2 regions of the Pelomonas baiyunensis genome follow, and region 1 is predicted to be linked to the other one. Evidence: riboswitches for the same ligand, from Rfam matches in the RefSeq annotation. Region 1 holds a riboswitch; the other holds the start of a gene.
The links. Region 1 has a riboswitch for S-adenosylhomocysteine ahead of ahcY (adenosylhomocysteinase). Riboswitches for the same ligand answer to the same signal wherever they lie in the genome.
Positions count from the first base shown of each region.

Region 1 (7,130 bases):
CGCTGGACTTGCACTTCCACGCCCGGGCCCACTTCCAGGTGGATGAAGTTGTCACCCAGCTTGGCGATCTTGCCGACCAGGCCGCCGGCGGTGATGACTTCGTCGCCCTTTTGCACGGCCTCGATCATGGCCTTGTGCTCCTTCTGGCGTTTCATCTGGGGCCGGATCATCACGAAATACAGCACCACGAACATCAGCACCAGGGGCAGCATGCCCAGCAGACCGTTCTCCGGGCCGGCGGCAGCGGCACCCTGGGCGTAGGCGTTGGAGATAAACACGTTGCGTTCCTTCAGGAAATCCAGCAAAAAAGGAGGGCGCCGGGCCAACCACAGGCCCACACCACACGATGGCTGCACCCGAGCCAACGCCCGAGCCACAAGCAACCCGTCATTCTAAGTGCCGCCCCGCACCCCACCCGACCGCTATGCTGGCCCCATGCAAGCCCGCACGCCGCGCATCCACGTCGGTCAGCTGCCCCATGGGCGCTTCATGCCCCATGGCGAGTTGCAGGTGTGGCCGCAGGCGGGCCAGCTCTGCTACGCGGCCGCCGGGCCGTTCAACGTGGAAATGGTGACTGCCATGTCCCGCGCCGTGGGCCGGCTGCTGCAAGACTGGCGCCCCACGCCGCCCTACCTGACGCTGACCTGGTGGCACGGCAGCCTGCTGGCCTCGCCCGAGGTGCTGCAGGCCTACCGCGGCCTGCTGCGCCTGGGCCGGCAGGTGATGCCGGCCGAACTGGCCAGCCTGTGGCTGGTGGGGCCGGAGATCGACGACGCCGCGTTCATGAAACCCCGCTGGCTGGAGGTGCACGAAGACTGCGGCTACCGGCTGGAGTTCTGCAGCACCGAGGCCGAAATGCTGCAACGGGCCGAAGCCCTGCTGCACGCAGCGGACGGCGCTGGCGCTGGCGCCGGCAGCGGCCCGCAACCCGAAGCCGCGCAGGCCTGAGCCGCCCATGCCGCAGGCCTTGACGCGCGCCCCCTGGAGCTCGCGCCTGAGCCTGCGCCGGCTGCTGACCCTGCCCTACGGCGTGCTGGTGCTGGCCCTGGTGGCGCTGGTGGGCAGCCTGTCGTGGCGCGCCGGGCGCGACACCGTGAGCACGCTGTCCGACCAACTGCTGGCCGAGGTGGTGAGCCGCATCACGCTGTCGCTGCAACACCATGTCGGCGCGGCCGACGCCGCGCTGCAAACCGCCTTCCCGGACGGCCTGCCCGCGCCGACCGATCTACGGGCGCAGCAAACGGCCCTCACGCAGCGCCTGTGGCAAGCCACCTCCGTGCAGCGCCACCCGCACCACTACGTCTACTACGCCGACCACGACGGCCGCTTCCTGGGCCTGTGGCGCTTCACCGACGACGAGGCCGAGGTGCGCCAACGCCTGGACGGCCAAGGCCCGCGCACCTTGCTGCGGCTCAGCGGCATTGCGGGCACGCCGCGCAACCCGGTGGTGGAAGACAAGGTGTACGAACCCCGGGAGCGCCCCTGGTACCAGGCGGCCATGGCCCAAGCCGAGCGCAGCCACTGGACGCCGGTGTACATCGACTTCAAAACGCTGGAGCTGGTGCTCACGCGCACCCGGCGGGTGCCGGATGCCCAAGGCGCCACCGCCGGCGTGGCGGCGACGGACCTGTCGCTGCAGCAGGTCAGCGCGCTGCTGCAGGGCCTGCAACTGAGCGAGCACGCGGTGGCGCTGGTGGTGGAGGCCGACGGGCAGCTGATTGGCGCGTCCCGCGGCGGCCCGGTCGGGCGGCAGGGGGCCGACACGCCCGAGCGCCTGAACGCCGCCCGCAGCCCAGACGCCCTCATCGCCGCCGCCTTTGCCGCCGTGCAGCAGCGCCTGGCCGCCTCGCCGCCGGGCACCGCCCCGCACACCGACAGCTTCACCGACGCCACCGGCCGGCGCATCCAGCTGGGCTACGCACGGCTGGACCCGGCCCTGGGGCTGGACTGGCGAGTCATCGTGGCGGCGCCGCAGTCTGACTTTTTGGCCGGCGTGCAGCGGCAGGTGCTGCATGCCGCCGGCCTGGCGCTGCTGGGGGTGGCCATCGTGCTGGTGCTGGGCTGGGCGGTGCTGAGCGTCGTGACCCGCGAACTGCGCGCGCTGGCCGACGCCGCGCGGCGCGTGGGCGACGGCGTGCTGGACGAACCGCCCGAAGTGCAGCGCACCGACGAGCTCGGCGACCTCGCCCGCAGTTTTGCCGACATGCAGCGCCGGCTGCTCACCGACCAGCTCACCGGCCTGTCCAACCGCGGCGCCATCCTGCGCCGCATTGAAGACCGCATCCTGCAGCGCCGCCGGCGGGGCGACCACGGGCCGTTTGCGGTGGTGTTCGTGGACCTGGCGGGGGTGAAGGACGTGAACCAGCGCTTCGGCCACGCCACGGGCGACGCCGTGCTGCAGGAGGTGGGCCAGCGCCTGCGCGCCGGTGTGCGGGCGGGCGACCTGGTGGCCCGGTTCGCGGGCGACGAGTTCGTGCTGCTGCTGGATTCGGTGCACAGCCGCGCAGACGCCGAGGCCGCCCGCGCGCACCTGGAGGCCGCCCTCGCCGTGCCCTGGCAGACTGCCGCCGACCGCACGCCCGGCGGCCTGCCGGTGCAGGCCCGCTTCGGTGTGGCCCTGTACCCCGAAGACGGGCTGAACACCGAAGCCCTGCTGCGCCGGGCCGACGCCGACCGCTACACCCGCAGCCCCACGCCTCCGGTACCTCCCGTACATCCTGTGTCATGACGCGCCGATCCTCCGCCCCACCTCTGCCTGCCTCTCTGCCTGCCACCCCGCCCTCCTCGCCCGTCGACCTCCACGCCCTGCGCCGCCACGCCGTGGCGCGCAGCCTCTTCACGCCCACCACGCTGCTCCAGGCCGTGGAGCGCCTGGGCGGCTTCGTGCAGGCCGACCCGCTGCGCGCGCCCGCCCGCGCCCAAGACCTGACGCTGCGCCATCGCGTCAAGGGCTACCGCGCGGGCGACCTGGAGCGGCGCTACCCCAGCCTGCCGCTGCAGGAAGACTTCTTCATCAACTACGGCTTCGTCACGCCCGCGCTGCGCGCGTTGATGCACCCGCGCACCGCCCGGCGCGTGTGGGACGACGCCCGCTGGGCGCAGGGCCGCGCCGTGCTGGCCGAGGTGCAGCGCCTGGGCGACGCGCACCCGGCCGACGTCGACGCCGCGCTGGGCCATGGCGCGGTCAAGAACTGGTTCGGCGGCAACAGCCGGCTCTCCACCGAACTGCTGGACGGCCTGCACTACCGCGGCCACCTGGACGTGGTGCGGCGCGACAACGGCACCCGCATCTACCGCCTCAGCACGCCGCCCGAGCCCCACCCCGACCCGCAAGCCGCCATGGACGCCATGGCCGATGTGCTGGTGCAGAAGTACGCCCCGCTGCCGGCGGGCAGCCTGTCACAGCTCATCAGCATGCTGTTCAACGCCGCGCACCAGTGGCAGCACCTGCGCAAGGCCACGCTCGAGCGCGCCAAGGCCCGGCTGGCCCACGCGCGCGTGGACGGCGTGGACTGGTACTGGCCCGCCGACGAAGACCCGACCCGCGGCTGGCGCATTCCGGCGCAGGTGCGGCTGCTGGCGCCGTTCGACCCCGTGGTGTGGGACCGGCGCCGGTTCGAGCTGCTGTGGGGCTGGCCCTACCGCTTCGAGGCCTACACGCCTGCGCCCAAGCGCGTGCGCGGGCACTACGCGCTGCCGCTGCTGTGGCGCGACGACGTCATCGGCTGGGCCAATGCCAGCGTCAAGGGCGGCAGGCTCAACGTCGAGTGCGGTTACGTGAGTGGCCAGCCACCGGCTGACGAAAAGTTCCCCGGGGCGCTGGCCGAGGAAATCGACCGCATGGCGGTGTTTTTGGGCGTCACTGCTTGATGCGGATCAAACCCGGGCCGGGCACACGCGCGCAGCATGGTCATCGTTCTGTCATGCCCTGCTGCTGCCCATGCCCACCCTTGACCGCAAGCCCGCCCGCGCATCTGAAGCCCGCCCTGCCGCTCGCCCCCGCCGCCCCGCTGCCCGCCGCGTGAGCGCGGGCGACACGCCGCCCCGGCTGGACGACGCGAGCCTGGAGAAGCACCGCGTCAGCCGTGCCACCACACGCCATGACGTCGTCGGAAGTGAGACGCTGGCCGAGCTGCTGCGCCGCCACCAGCAAGGCGAAGGCGGCCCGCAAGCCCTGGCCGAAGAACTGGCCACACTGCTGGACGGCAGTTCGCCCGACGAACGCCGCCACCTGCGACGCGCGCTGCGCCAGCACGAGGAGGCGGTGATGCCGGAGGCCGAAGCCGATGCCGACACCGCGCTCAACCCGCGCTGGCGCCAGGGCGCCTACCCGTACAAGAACCTGCTCTCGCGCAAGCGCTACGAGAAAGAGAAGTACCGGCTGCAGGTGGAGTTGCTGAAACTGCAGGCCTGGGTGAAGGAGACCGGTGCGCGGGTCGTCATCCTGTTCGAGGGGCGCGACGCCGCCGGCAAGGGCGGCACCATCAAGCGCTTCATGGAGCACCTGAACCCACGGGGTGCGCGCGTCGTGGCGCTGGAAAAGCCCAGCGAGGTGGAGCGCGGCCAGTGGTACTTCCAGCGCTACGTGAACCACCTGCCCACGGCGGGCGAGATCGTGCTGTTCGACCGCAGTTGGTACAACCGCGCCGGCGTGGAGCGGGTGATGGGCTTTTGCAGCGAGCCCGAGTACCAGGAGTTCCTGCGACAGACGCCGGAGTTCGAGCGGCAGTTGGTGCGCTCGGGCATCCACCTGTTCAAGTTCTGGTTCTCGGTCAGCCGTGACGAGCAGCGCCGCCGCTTCAAGGAGCGCAAGCTGCACCCGCTCAAGCAGTGGAAGTTGAGCCCCATCGACCTGGCGTCGCTGAACAAGTGGGACGACTACACGCACGCCAAGGAAGCCATGTTCCTGCACTGCGACACGTCGGACGCGCCGTGGACGGTCATCAAGAGCGACTGCAAGAAGCGCGCGCGGCTGAACGCGCTGCGCTTTGTGCTGAACCGCCTGCCCTATGCCGAACGCCGCCTGGAGCGCGTGGGGGCCGTGGACCCGCTGATCGTGGGCCGGCCGGCGCTGGTGTCTGCCCTGGGTGATGATTTGTTGGCACCTGGCGGCGCAGGGTAATCCCCACGGCGGCGGCGGGCGTCGCTAGAATTCGCGGCTTCCGAGGAGCGTTGCAACCTCATCACCCTTGAGGCCAGGCTCGGAACCCGACTACTGCAACCGCGCTCACCCGCTGACCTTCGGTCGGGGTGAGCCCATGAGCCCCCCATCTCGACTGTCAGCGGCTTCATCCCTTGAAGGAGCCGACATGACCGCCAACCTCCCCGCCCACATCGTCAAGGACCTGTCGCTCGCCGACTGGGGCCGCAAGGAAATCAAGATCGCCGAGCACGAAATGCCGGCGCTCATGGCCATCCGCAAGGAATACGCCGCCAGCCAGCCGCTCAAGGGCGCCCGCGTCGCCGGCTCGCTGCACATGACCATCCAGACCGCCGTGCTGGTGGAAACGCTGCAAGCCCTGGGCGCCCAAGTGCGCTGGGCCTCGTGCAACATTTTCTCGACCCAAGACCACGCCGCGGCCGCGCTGGCTGCCGAGGGCACGCCGGTGTTCGCCTACAAGGGCGAGACGCTGGAAGACTACTGGGACTACACGCACCGCATCTTTGACTTCGGCGCCGCCGGCACGGCCGGTGAAGGCCCGAACATGATCCTGGACGACGGCGGCGACGCGACGCTGCTGATGCACCTGGGCCAGAAGGCCGAGAAGGACCTCTCCGTGCTGGCCAACCCCGGCAGCGAGGAAGAGCGCATCCTGTTCGCCGCGATCAAGAAGAAGATCGCCGAAGACGGCACCTGGTACACCCGCAAGGCCGCCGAAATCATCGGCGTGACCGAGGAAACCACCACCGGCGTGCTGCGCCTGAACGAGATGGCGGCCAAGGGCACGCTGCAGTTCCGCGCGATCAACGTCAACGACAGCGTCACCAAGAGTAAGTTCGACAACCTCTACGGCTGCCGCGAAAGCCTGGTGGACGCCATCAAGCGCGCCACCGACGTGATGGTGGCCGGCAAGATCGCCGTGGTGGCCGGTTATGGCGACGTGGGCAAGGGCTCGGCCCAGGCGCTGCGCGCGCTGTCGGCCCAGGTCTGGGTGACGGAGATCGACCCCATCTGCGCGCTGCAGGCCGCCATGGAAGGCTACCGCGTGGTGACCATGGAGTACGCCGCCGACAAGGCCGACATCTTCGTGACCGCCACCGGCAACAAGAACGTCATCCGCCGCGAGCACATGGAGGCGATGAAGGAAAACAGCATCGTCTGCAACATCGGCCACTTTGATAACGAAATCGACGTCGCGTCCATCGAGAACTGCGTGTGGGACGAGATCAAGCCGCAGGTGGACCACGTCACCTTCCCGGACGGCAAGAAGATCATCCTGCTGGCCAAGGGCCGCCTGGTGAACCTGGGCTGCGGCACGGGCCACCCGAGCTACGTGATGAGCTCCTCCTTCGCCAACCAGACCATTGCCCAGATCGAGCTGTTCGCCCACAAGGAACGCTACGAAGCCGGCAAGGTGTACGTGCTGCCCAAGCACCTGGACGAGAAGGTCGCCCTGCTGCAGCTGACCACGCTGAACGCGCAGCTGTCGCAACTGACCGACGAGCAAGCCGCCTACATCGGCGTGAGCAAGACGGGCCCGTTCAAGGCCAACACGTACCGGTACTGACCCAAGTCGAGCGAGGTTCCCACCATGCGCCGCCTTCTGGCCGTTGCTCTGGCTGCCTGGCTGGGAGATCTCAGCATCTCCCGAGCTCAGCTGTGCGCCGTTCTGGCGTGCGGCCTGGTGGGTCTTTTTTACTGGTGGCGCCTGCCTGAAGCGTTGCCCCTGTGGCCGGCTCTCGGGGCCGTTGCGCTTGCCACCGCGGGCGGCTTTTACTGGGACGGGCGTCGCGCTGACCCCAGCCTCGTGAGGCGACATGCGCGCTGACCAACTCCTCGTGGCCCAGGGCCTGGCGCCCACGCGGTCGGCGGCGCAGCGGCTGATCCAGGGCGGCGTGGCCGAGTGGGCGTCGCCCACAGGCTGGGCCGCGCTGAAAAAGGCCGGTGAAGACCTGCCCGAGACCGCGCA
Region 1 covers NZ_JBIGIB010000008.1:7,512-14,641, reverse strand. The annotation lists gene yajC (preprotein translocase subunit YajC) at 1-278, opposite strand, end outside; gene ACG01O_RS21475 (hypothetical protein) at 436-948, shown strand; gene ACG01O_RS21470 (sensor domain-containing diguanylate cyclase) at 956-2,728, shown strand; gene ACG01O_RS21465 (DNA glycosylase AlkZ-like family protein) at 2,725-3,870, shown strand; gene ppk2 (polyphosphate kinase 2) at 3,941-5,122, shown strand; S-adenosyl-L-homocysteine riboswitch at 5,159-5,236, shown strand; gene ahcY (adenosylhomocysteinase) at 5,310-6,728, shown strand; gene ACG01O_RS21450 (TlyA family RNA methyltransferase) at 6,979-7,130, shown strand, end outside.

Region 2 (7,130 bases), on a different contig from region 1:
GGGGGCGCGCACGAATCTGGGTCCATCGCGCCCAGCACCCAGGCGCACGCACCAAACTGGACAGACGCACCAGCCTCTCATGCACACAACTGGTGCATCAAGGGGAAAAGCACCCGCCGCACCGCCACCCCCAGCCCTAGACTGCGCCGCCCCTGCACCGTCCCAACGCCCGAATCGCCCCGCCCATGAGCCTTGCCACCGTCCACAGCCGCGCCCTCGACGGCCTGGCTGCCGCCGCGGTCACCGTAGAAGTGCACCTCGCCAACGGCCTGCCCAGCTTCACCGTGGTGGGCCTGGCCGACACGGAAGTGAAGGAGGCCCGTGAGCGCGTGCGCGCTGCTCTGGCCAACAGCGGGCTCGGGTTTCCGGCGAACAAGCGCATCACGGTGAACCTCGCTCCGGCCGACTTGCCCAAGGAAGGCGGCCGGTTCGACCTGCCCATGGCGCTGGGCCTGCTGGCGGCCAACGGCCAGATCGACCCGGCCCGGCTGGCGCGGCTGGAATGTGCGGGCGAGCTCTCGCTGGCGGGTGAGTTGCGCCCGGTGCGCGGCGCCCTGGCCATGGCGTTGGCGCTGCGCCAGGCCGGCGCCCGCGGCGAACCCGCGCGCGAGTTGCTGCTGCCCGAAGCCAGCGCCGCCGAAGCCGCGCTGGTGGACGGCCTGGTGGTGCGGCAGGCGCGCCACCTGCTGGACGTGGTGGCCGCGCTGCAACCCGAGGGCGACGCCCTGCCCCGCGCCACCGCCCTGCCCCGGCTGGCGCAAGCCGGCCTGCTCGACCTGTCGGACATCAAGGGCCAGGCCGGCCCCAAGCGCGCGCTGGAAATTGCCGCCGCAGGCGGACATTCACTGCTGATGAGCGGCCCGCCCGGCACGGGCAAGTCCATGCTGGCCCAGCGCCTGGCCAGCCTGCTGCCGCTGCTGGACGACGAAGCCGCACTGGAATCGGCCGCAGTGCTCAGCCTGGCCGGCCAGTTCGACATCAGCCGCTGGGGCCAGCGCCCGGTGCGCGCACCGCACCACTCGGCCTCCAGCGTGGCCCTGGTGGGCGGCGGCTCGCCCCCGCGGCCGGGCGAGATTTCACTGGCCCAGCATGGCGTCCTGTTCTTGGATGAACTGCCGGAATTTCCCCGCGCGGCGCTGGAAGCCTTGCGCGAACCGCTGGAGACGGGCCGCATCCTGATCTCGCGCGCCGCGCGCCAGGCCGAGTTCCCGGCCCGCTTCCAGCTGGTGGCGGCGATGAACCCCTGCCCCTGCGGCCACCTGGGCAACCCGCTGAAGGCCTGCCGCTGCTCGCCGGACCAGATCGCCCGCTACCAGGGACGGCTGAGCGGTCCCTTCCTGGACCGGCTGGACCTGCTGATCGAAGTGCCGGTCATTCCGCCGCGCGAATTGCAGGACCTGGCTCCGGGTGAAAGCTCGGCCGTGGTGGCCGCGCGCGTGGCCCAAGCCCGTGCGGCTGCGCAGGCCCGCCAAGGCTGTGCCAACGCGCAGTTGCAAGCCGCCGATCTGCCCACGCACGCCGTGCTGGAGCCGGCGGCGAAAGCACTGCTGGACCGCTCGGCCGAAAAACTGGGCTGGTCGGCCCGCAGCTTCCACCGCGTGCTGCGCGTGGCGCGCACCGTGGCCGACCTGGCCGGCGCCGAGCACATCGCCCCGGCGCACGTGGCCGAAGCCATTCAGCTGCGCCGCGGCCTGCCCGGCGCGGCCGGCGCTTGACCCGCAGGCGGCTCAGCCCCTTCAGACGCGGCTGAAGCCGCCTTCCGTCAGGCGCACCACGTCGCCCACACGCAGGCCGGGGTCGGCGCTGCGCTCGAATCGGCGGGTGCGGCCATCGGCCTCACGCACCTGGATGACCCAGACGGTGTGGCTCTTCTGGTTCTTCTCGATCTCGTTGCCCGCATAGCCGCCGCCCACGGCGCCGGCCACGGTGGCGAGCTTGCGGCCATTGCCGCCGCCCACCATGTTGCCCAGCAAGCCGCCCACCACGGCGCCGCCCACAGCCCCCACGCCGCTGGACTGACCGCGGCGCGCCTCGGTGTGCACATCCGTCACGCGGGCGCAGCCGCTGCACAGCGCGGGCTCTACCGGCAGGGGTTCACCGTTCTGCGCCACCGTGGCCGCCGGCGGCCGGCTGTTCGACGTCGTCGCCGGGCCGCGCGAGGCGATACGTGCGGGCGCCGGCTCCACTTGGGGCTGAACGGCAGCCTCGCGCGCAGCGTTCGTCGCCGGCTGCGAAGTGGCCGCGGGCATCGGTGCTGCCGCATCCGGTACCGGCTCACCGCCTTGCGACCGGCCCACGGCGTAGGCGCCGCCCAGCAGTGCGATCACGACGGCCACGCCGGCAACGATCTGGGTGGACTTGATGGGGTGAGTGGCGGTCGACATGGGGCCTCCGGTGTTGTTGAACGACGGGCGTGAGCATGCCGCCGCACCCGGCGCCGCCCTGTAGGACAGGGCCGCAGCGGGAGCGCGCAACTGTGTCTGTTCGTGTCCGTTCGTGTTGGCCGGGCTCAGCCCAGCAGGGGCGCCAGCGCGCGGCGTGCGTCGGCGTCGCTCAGGCCGCAGCGGGCGGCCCAGTCGGCGACCTGGTCGTCGCCGATGCGGCCGACGTTGAAGTACGCCGCGTCCGGGTGCGCCAGGTAGAAGCCACTGACGCTGGCGGCCGGCGTCATGGCCATGCTGTCGGTCAGGCCCATGCCGATCTCGTCGGGGGCCAGCACCTGGAACAGGTCGGCCTTGGCGAGGTGGTCCGGGCACGCGGGGTAGCCCGGTGCCGGACGGATGCCGGTGTACTTCTCGGCAATGAGGTCCTCATTGCTCAGCGACTCGTTCGCGGCGTAGCCCCAGAACTCGCGGCGCACGCGCTCGTGCAGCCACTCGGCGGCGGCTTCGGCCAGGCGGTCGGCCAGGGCCTTGAGCATGATGGCGGCGTAGTCGTCGTGGGCGGCCAGGAACTCGGCTTCCTTCTTGTCCACGCCCAGGCCGGCGGTCACGGCGAAGAGGCCGATGTGGTCGCCGCTTTCCGCCACGAAGTCGCTCAGGCAGCGGTTGGGGCGCCGCACCTTTTGACCGTCCGGGCCCTCTACCACCGGGCGCTCGGTCTGCATGCGCAGGCCGTGCCACACCATGGGCGGCTCGCTGGCGATGGCGATGTCGTCGCTGTTCACCCGCGCGGCCGGGTACAGGCCGAACACCGCATGCGCCTGCAGCCAGCGGCCGTCGATGATCTTCTTCAGCATGGCCTGGGCATCGGCAAACACCTTGCGCGCCTCGGTGCCCACGATTTCGTCGTCCAGGATGGCGGGGTAAGGCCCGGCCAGGTCCCAGGTCTGGAAGAACGGGCCCCAGTCGATGTACTTCGCGAGCTCGGCCAGGTCCAGGTTCTTCAGCACGCGGCGGCCGGTGAACTTCGGGGCCGGCGGCATGCGGGCCTGGTCCAGCGGCGCGGCGTTTGCACGGGCCTCGGCCAGCGTCACCAGCGGCGTCTGCTTCTTGCCGGCGTGCAGGGCGCGGGTCTTCTCGATGTCGGCCTTGAGCTCGGCGATGTAGGCGGCGGCACGGTCGTCGCTCAGCAGCTCGGTGCACACGCCGACCGCGCGTGAGGCGTCGGGCACGTAGACCACCGGGCCGTCGTAATGCGGCGAGATCTTGACGGCCGTGTGCACCCGGCTGGTGGTGGCGCCGCCGATCAGCAGCGGCATGTGGCGCGACGAGAAGTATTCATCGCGCTGCATCTCGGCCGCCACGTGCTGCATTTCTTCCAGGCTGGGCGTGATGAGGCCCGACAGGCCGATGATGTCCGCGCCCTCTTCCTTGGCCTTCTTGAGAATGTCCTGGGCCGGCACCATCACGCCCATGTTCACAACCTCGTAGTTGTTGCACTGCAAGACCACGGTGACGATGTTCTTGCCGATGTCGTGCACGTCGCCCTTGACCGTGGCGATGACGATCTTGCCCTTGGGCTTCACGTCGCCGCCGGCGGCTTCGAGCTGACGCTTTTCTTCCTCGATGTAGGGCACGAGGTGGGCCACGGCGCTCTTCATCACGCGGGCGCTCTTCACCACCTGGGGCAGGAACATCTTGCCCTGGCCGAAGAGGTCGCCCACCACGTTCATGCCGGCCATCAGCGGTCCTTCAATGACGTGCAGCGGCCGGCCGCCCGTGGCGCGAATCGCCTGCCAGGCTTCCTCGGTGTCTTCGACGATGAAGTCGGTGATGCCGTGCACCAGCGCGTAGCTCAGGCGCTCGTTCACGTTGCCCGCGCGCCAGGCCAGGCGGGCGGAGTCGTCCTTGCCGGCGCTTTTGGCCCGGTCGGCAATCTCGATCAGGCGCTCGCCGGCATCCTTGCGGCGGTTCAGCACCACGTCTTCCACGCGCTCGCGCAGCTCGGCGTCGAGGTCGTCGTACACGCCCACCATGCCGGCGTTGACGATGCCCATGTCCAGGCCCGCCTGGATGGCGTGGTACAGGAACACGGTGTGGATGGCTTCGCGCACCGGCTCGTTGCCGCGGAAGCTGAAGCTCACGTTGCTCACGCCGCCCGACACCTTGGCGCCCGGCAGGTTCTGCTTGATCCAGCGGGTGGCCTCGATGAAGTCCACGGCGTAGTTGTCGTGCTCCTCGATGCCGGTGGCGATGGCGAAGATGTTGGGGTCGAAGATGATGTCTTCGGGCGGGAAGTCCACCTCGTCCACCAGCACGCGGTAGGCGCGCTCGCAGATCTCGGTCTTGCGGGCAAAGGTGTCAGCCTGGCCCTGTTCGTCAAAGGCCATCACCACCGCGGCGGCGCCGTAGCGCTTGACCAGCTTGGCCTGGCGCTTGAACTCGTCCACGCCCTCCTTGAGCGAGATCGAGTTGACGATGCCCTTGCCCTGGATGCACTTGAGCCCCGCCTCGATGACCGCCCACTTGGACGAGTCGATCATGATCGGCACACGGGCGATCTCGGGCTCGCCGGCGATCAGGTTCAGGAAGCGCACCATGGCCGCCTGGCTGTCGAGCATGGCCTCGTCCATGTTGATGTCGATGACCTGGGCGCCGTTCTCGACCTGTTGGCGGGCCACGGCCAGCGCATCCTCGAACTGGCCGGCCAGGATCATGCGGGCGAACGCCTTGGAACCGGTGACGTTGGTGCGTTCGCCGATGTTGACGAACAGGCTGCCCGCGTCGATGGCGACGGGTTCCAGACCAGAGAGCTTGAGGGGGGGCGGCGTGCGGGTCATCGATGGCGGTCCACAGGGGGAGATCGATGAGCGCCGTTGGAAGGAATCCGAGCCTGGCAGGTGGGGCCCTGTCGCAGCGCTCCTCGGATGAGCCGGGAATTCTACGCAGCCACCCCTTCGCCGTGGCTCAAGTTGCGCTTGCCATGGCCGAAGCCCGGCTCAGAATGCCCCCTTCCATGCCCGTTGACCTCATCCAGCTGCCCGCGCAATCGTTGCGTCTGGGCATGACCCTGCCCTACGACGTGTACGACGGAGGTGGCAAGCTGCTGTACGCCCGCGGCCAGACGCTGCGCGACTCGCCCCTGGTGCGTGGCCTGATCGACGGCGGCGCCTGGGTGCGCTCGGAAGACACGGTGGAGTACCAGCGCGCCCGCGCCCACCGGCTCGACACGCTGGTGCTACAAGACAAGCCGCTGTCAGACATCGCCAAGGCCGACACCAGCTTCCGGCTGGAGCAGCCCGCCGCCGCCAAGGTGGAACTGGGCCCGCGGGAGGCGTGGTCGGACCTGCTGCTGCACACCCACGCCCTGCTGCGCGAGACCGAGCCGCAAGACTTCGCCGGCCGGCTGGCCGCATTGCGGGACCAGGCCCTGCAACGCCTGCACGCCCACCCCGACGCCACGCTGGTGCTGCTGATTTTTGAGACCAGCCAGGAATTTGCCGACTACAGCGCCCGACACGCCCTGCTGTCGCTGCTGCTGGCCGACCTGACCGCCCAGCAGCTGCGCATGCCGGCGCCGCTGCGCGAGGCCCTGCAAGGCGCGGCACTCACCATGAACTACGGCGCCGGCCCCGCCCATGACCGCCTGGCCGCGCAGGCCGACGCGGCCACGCCGTCGCAACGCCAGGCCCTGGCCGCCCACGGCGACCGCGCGGCCGCCCGTCTGGCCCAGGCTGGCATCACCGACAACGCCTGGCTGACCGCCGTGCGCTTGCACCACGAGGCCGGCCCCGGCCCGCTGGCCGGCCGCGGTGCCGGCGAGATGCTGGCCCGGCTGCTGCGCCGCATCGACATCTTCGGCGCCCGCCTGTCGCCGCGCCGCACCCGCAAGGCGCTCAGCGGGGCAGCCGCAGCCCGCGCCGTGTTTCTGGACGAACACCAGCAGCCCGACGAAGCCGGCGCCGCGCTCATCAAGGTGGTGGGCCTGTACCCGCCCGGCACCATCGTGCGCCTGGCCAACGGCGAGGTGGGCGTGGTCTACAAGCGCGGCTTCAGCGCCAACGAGCCCATGGTGGCCGCGCTGCTGGGCAAGAGCGGCAGCCCCTTGAGCAACCCCGTGCCACGGGACACGCGGCTGGCCTCGCAGGCGATTGCCGCCAGCCTGGCGCCGGCCGAGCTCAAGCTGCGCGTGAACCTGGAAGCCCTGCTCCGGCTTTGACCCCACCATGGCTGACGACGCTTCGCCCCCCGCCGACCCGCAGCGGGCGAGGCTGCGCCGACACCTGGTGTGGGGCGTGGTGCTGCTGCTGACGCTGGTGACCGCCGGCACCGCGCTGGCCCTCATGGAAAGCCACCAGGCCTTGCAGGCCCGGCTGCTCGGGCGGCCGGTGGCGGAACTGGAAACCCGCATCGGCCTGGTGTTCACGCTGCTGGCCCTGGGGCAAGGCGCGGTCATCGTGGCCGCGGCGGTGTTGATCGACCGCGTGCAGGCCCGCCACCGCCGCGCCCAGGCCCACGTGGCACGCCTGGCCAGCGAGCGCGGGGCGCTGCTGGACAACGACCTCGTGCCCATGGTGCGCCTGCGCGACCGGCGCGAGGTGTGGCACAACCGGGCGTTGGCCGAGATGTTCGGCTACGCACCGGGCGAGCTGGACGGCCAGTCGTCCCGCGCGTTCTACGCCGACGATGCCGCATTCGAGCGCGCCGGCCGGGGCTATGCCCGCATGCCGGCGTCGGGCCGCTTCCGCG
Region 2 covers NZ_JBIGIB010000004.1:34,981-42,110, forward strand. The annotation lists gene ACG01O_RS14360 (YifB family Mg chelatase-like AAA ATPase) at 186-1,715, shown strand; gene ACG01O_RS14365 (glycine zipper 2TM domain-containing protein) at 1,737-2,384, opposite strand; gene metH (methionine synthase) at 2,510-5,245, opposite strand; S-adenosyl-L-homocysteine riboswitch at 5,243-5,312, opposite strand; gene ACG01O_RS14375 (HD-GYP domain-containing protein) at 5,398-6,600, shown strand; gene ACG01O_RS14380 (diguanylate cyclase) at 6,608-7,130, shown strand, end outside.
Region 2: linked by a shared signal. The riboswitch ahead of metH (methionine synthase) and the one ahead of ahcY (adenosylhomocysteinase) in region 1 are both predicted to bind S-adenosylhomocysteine.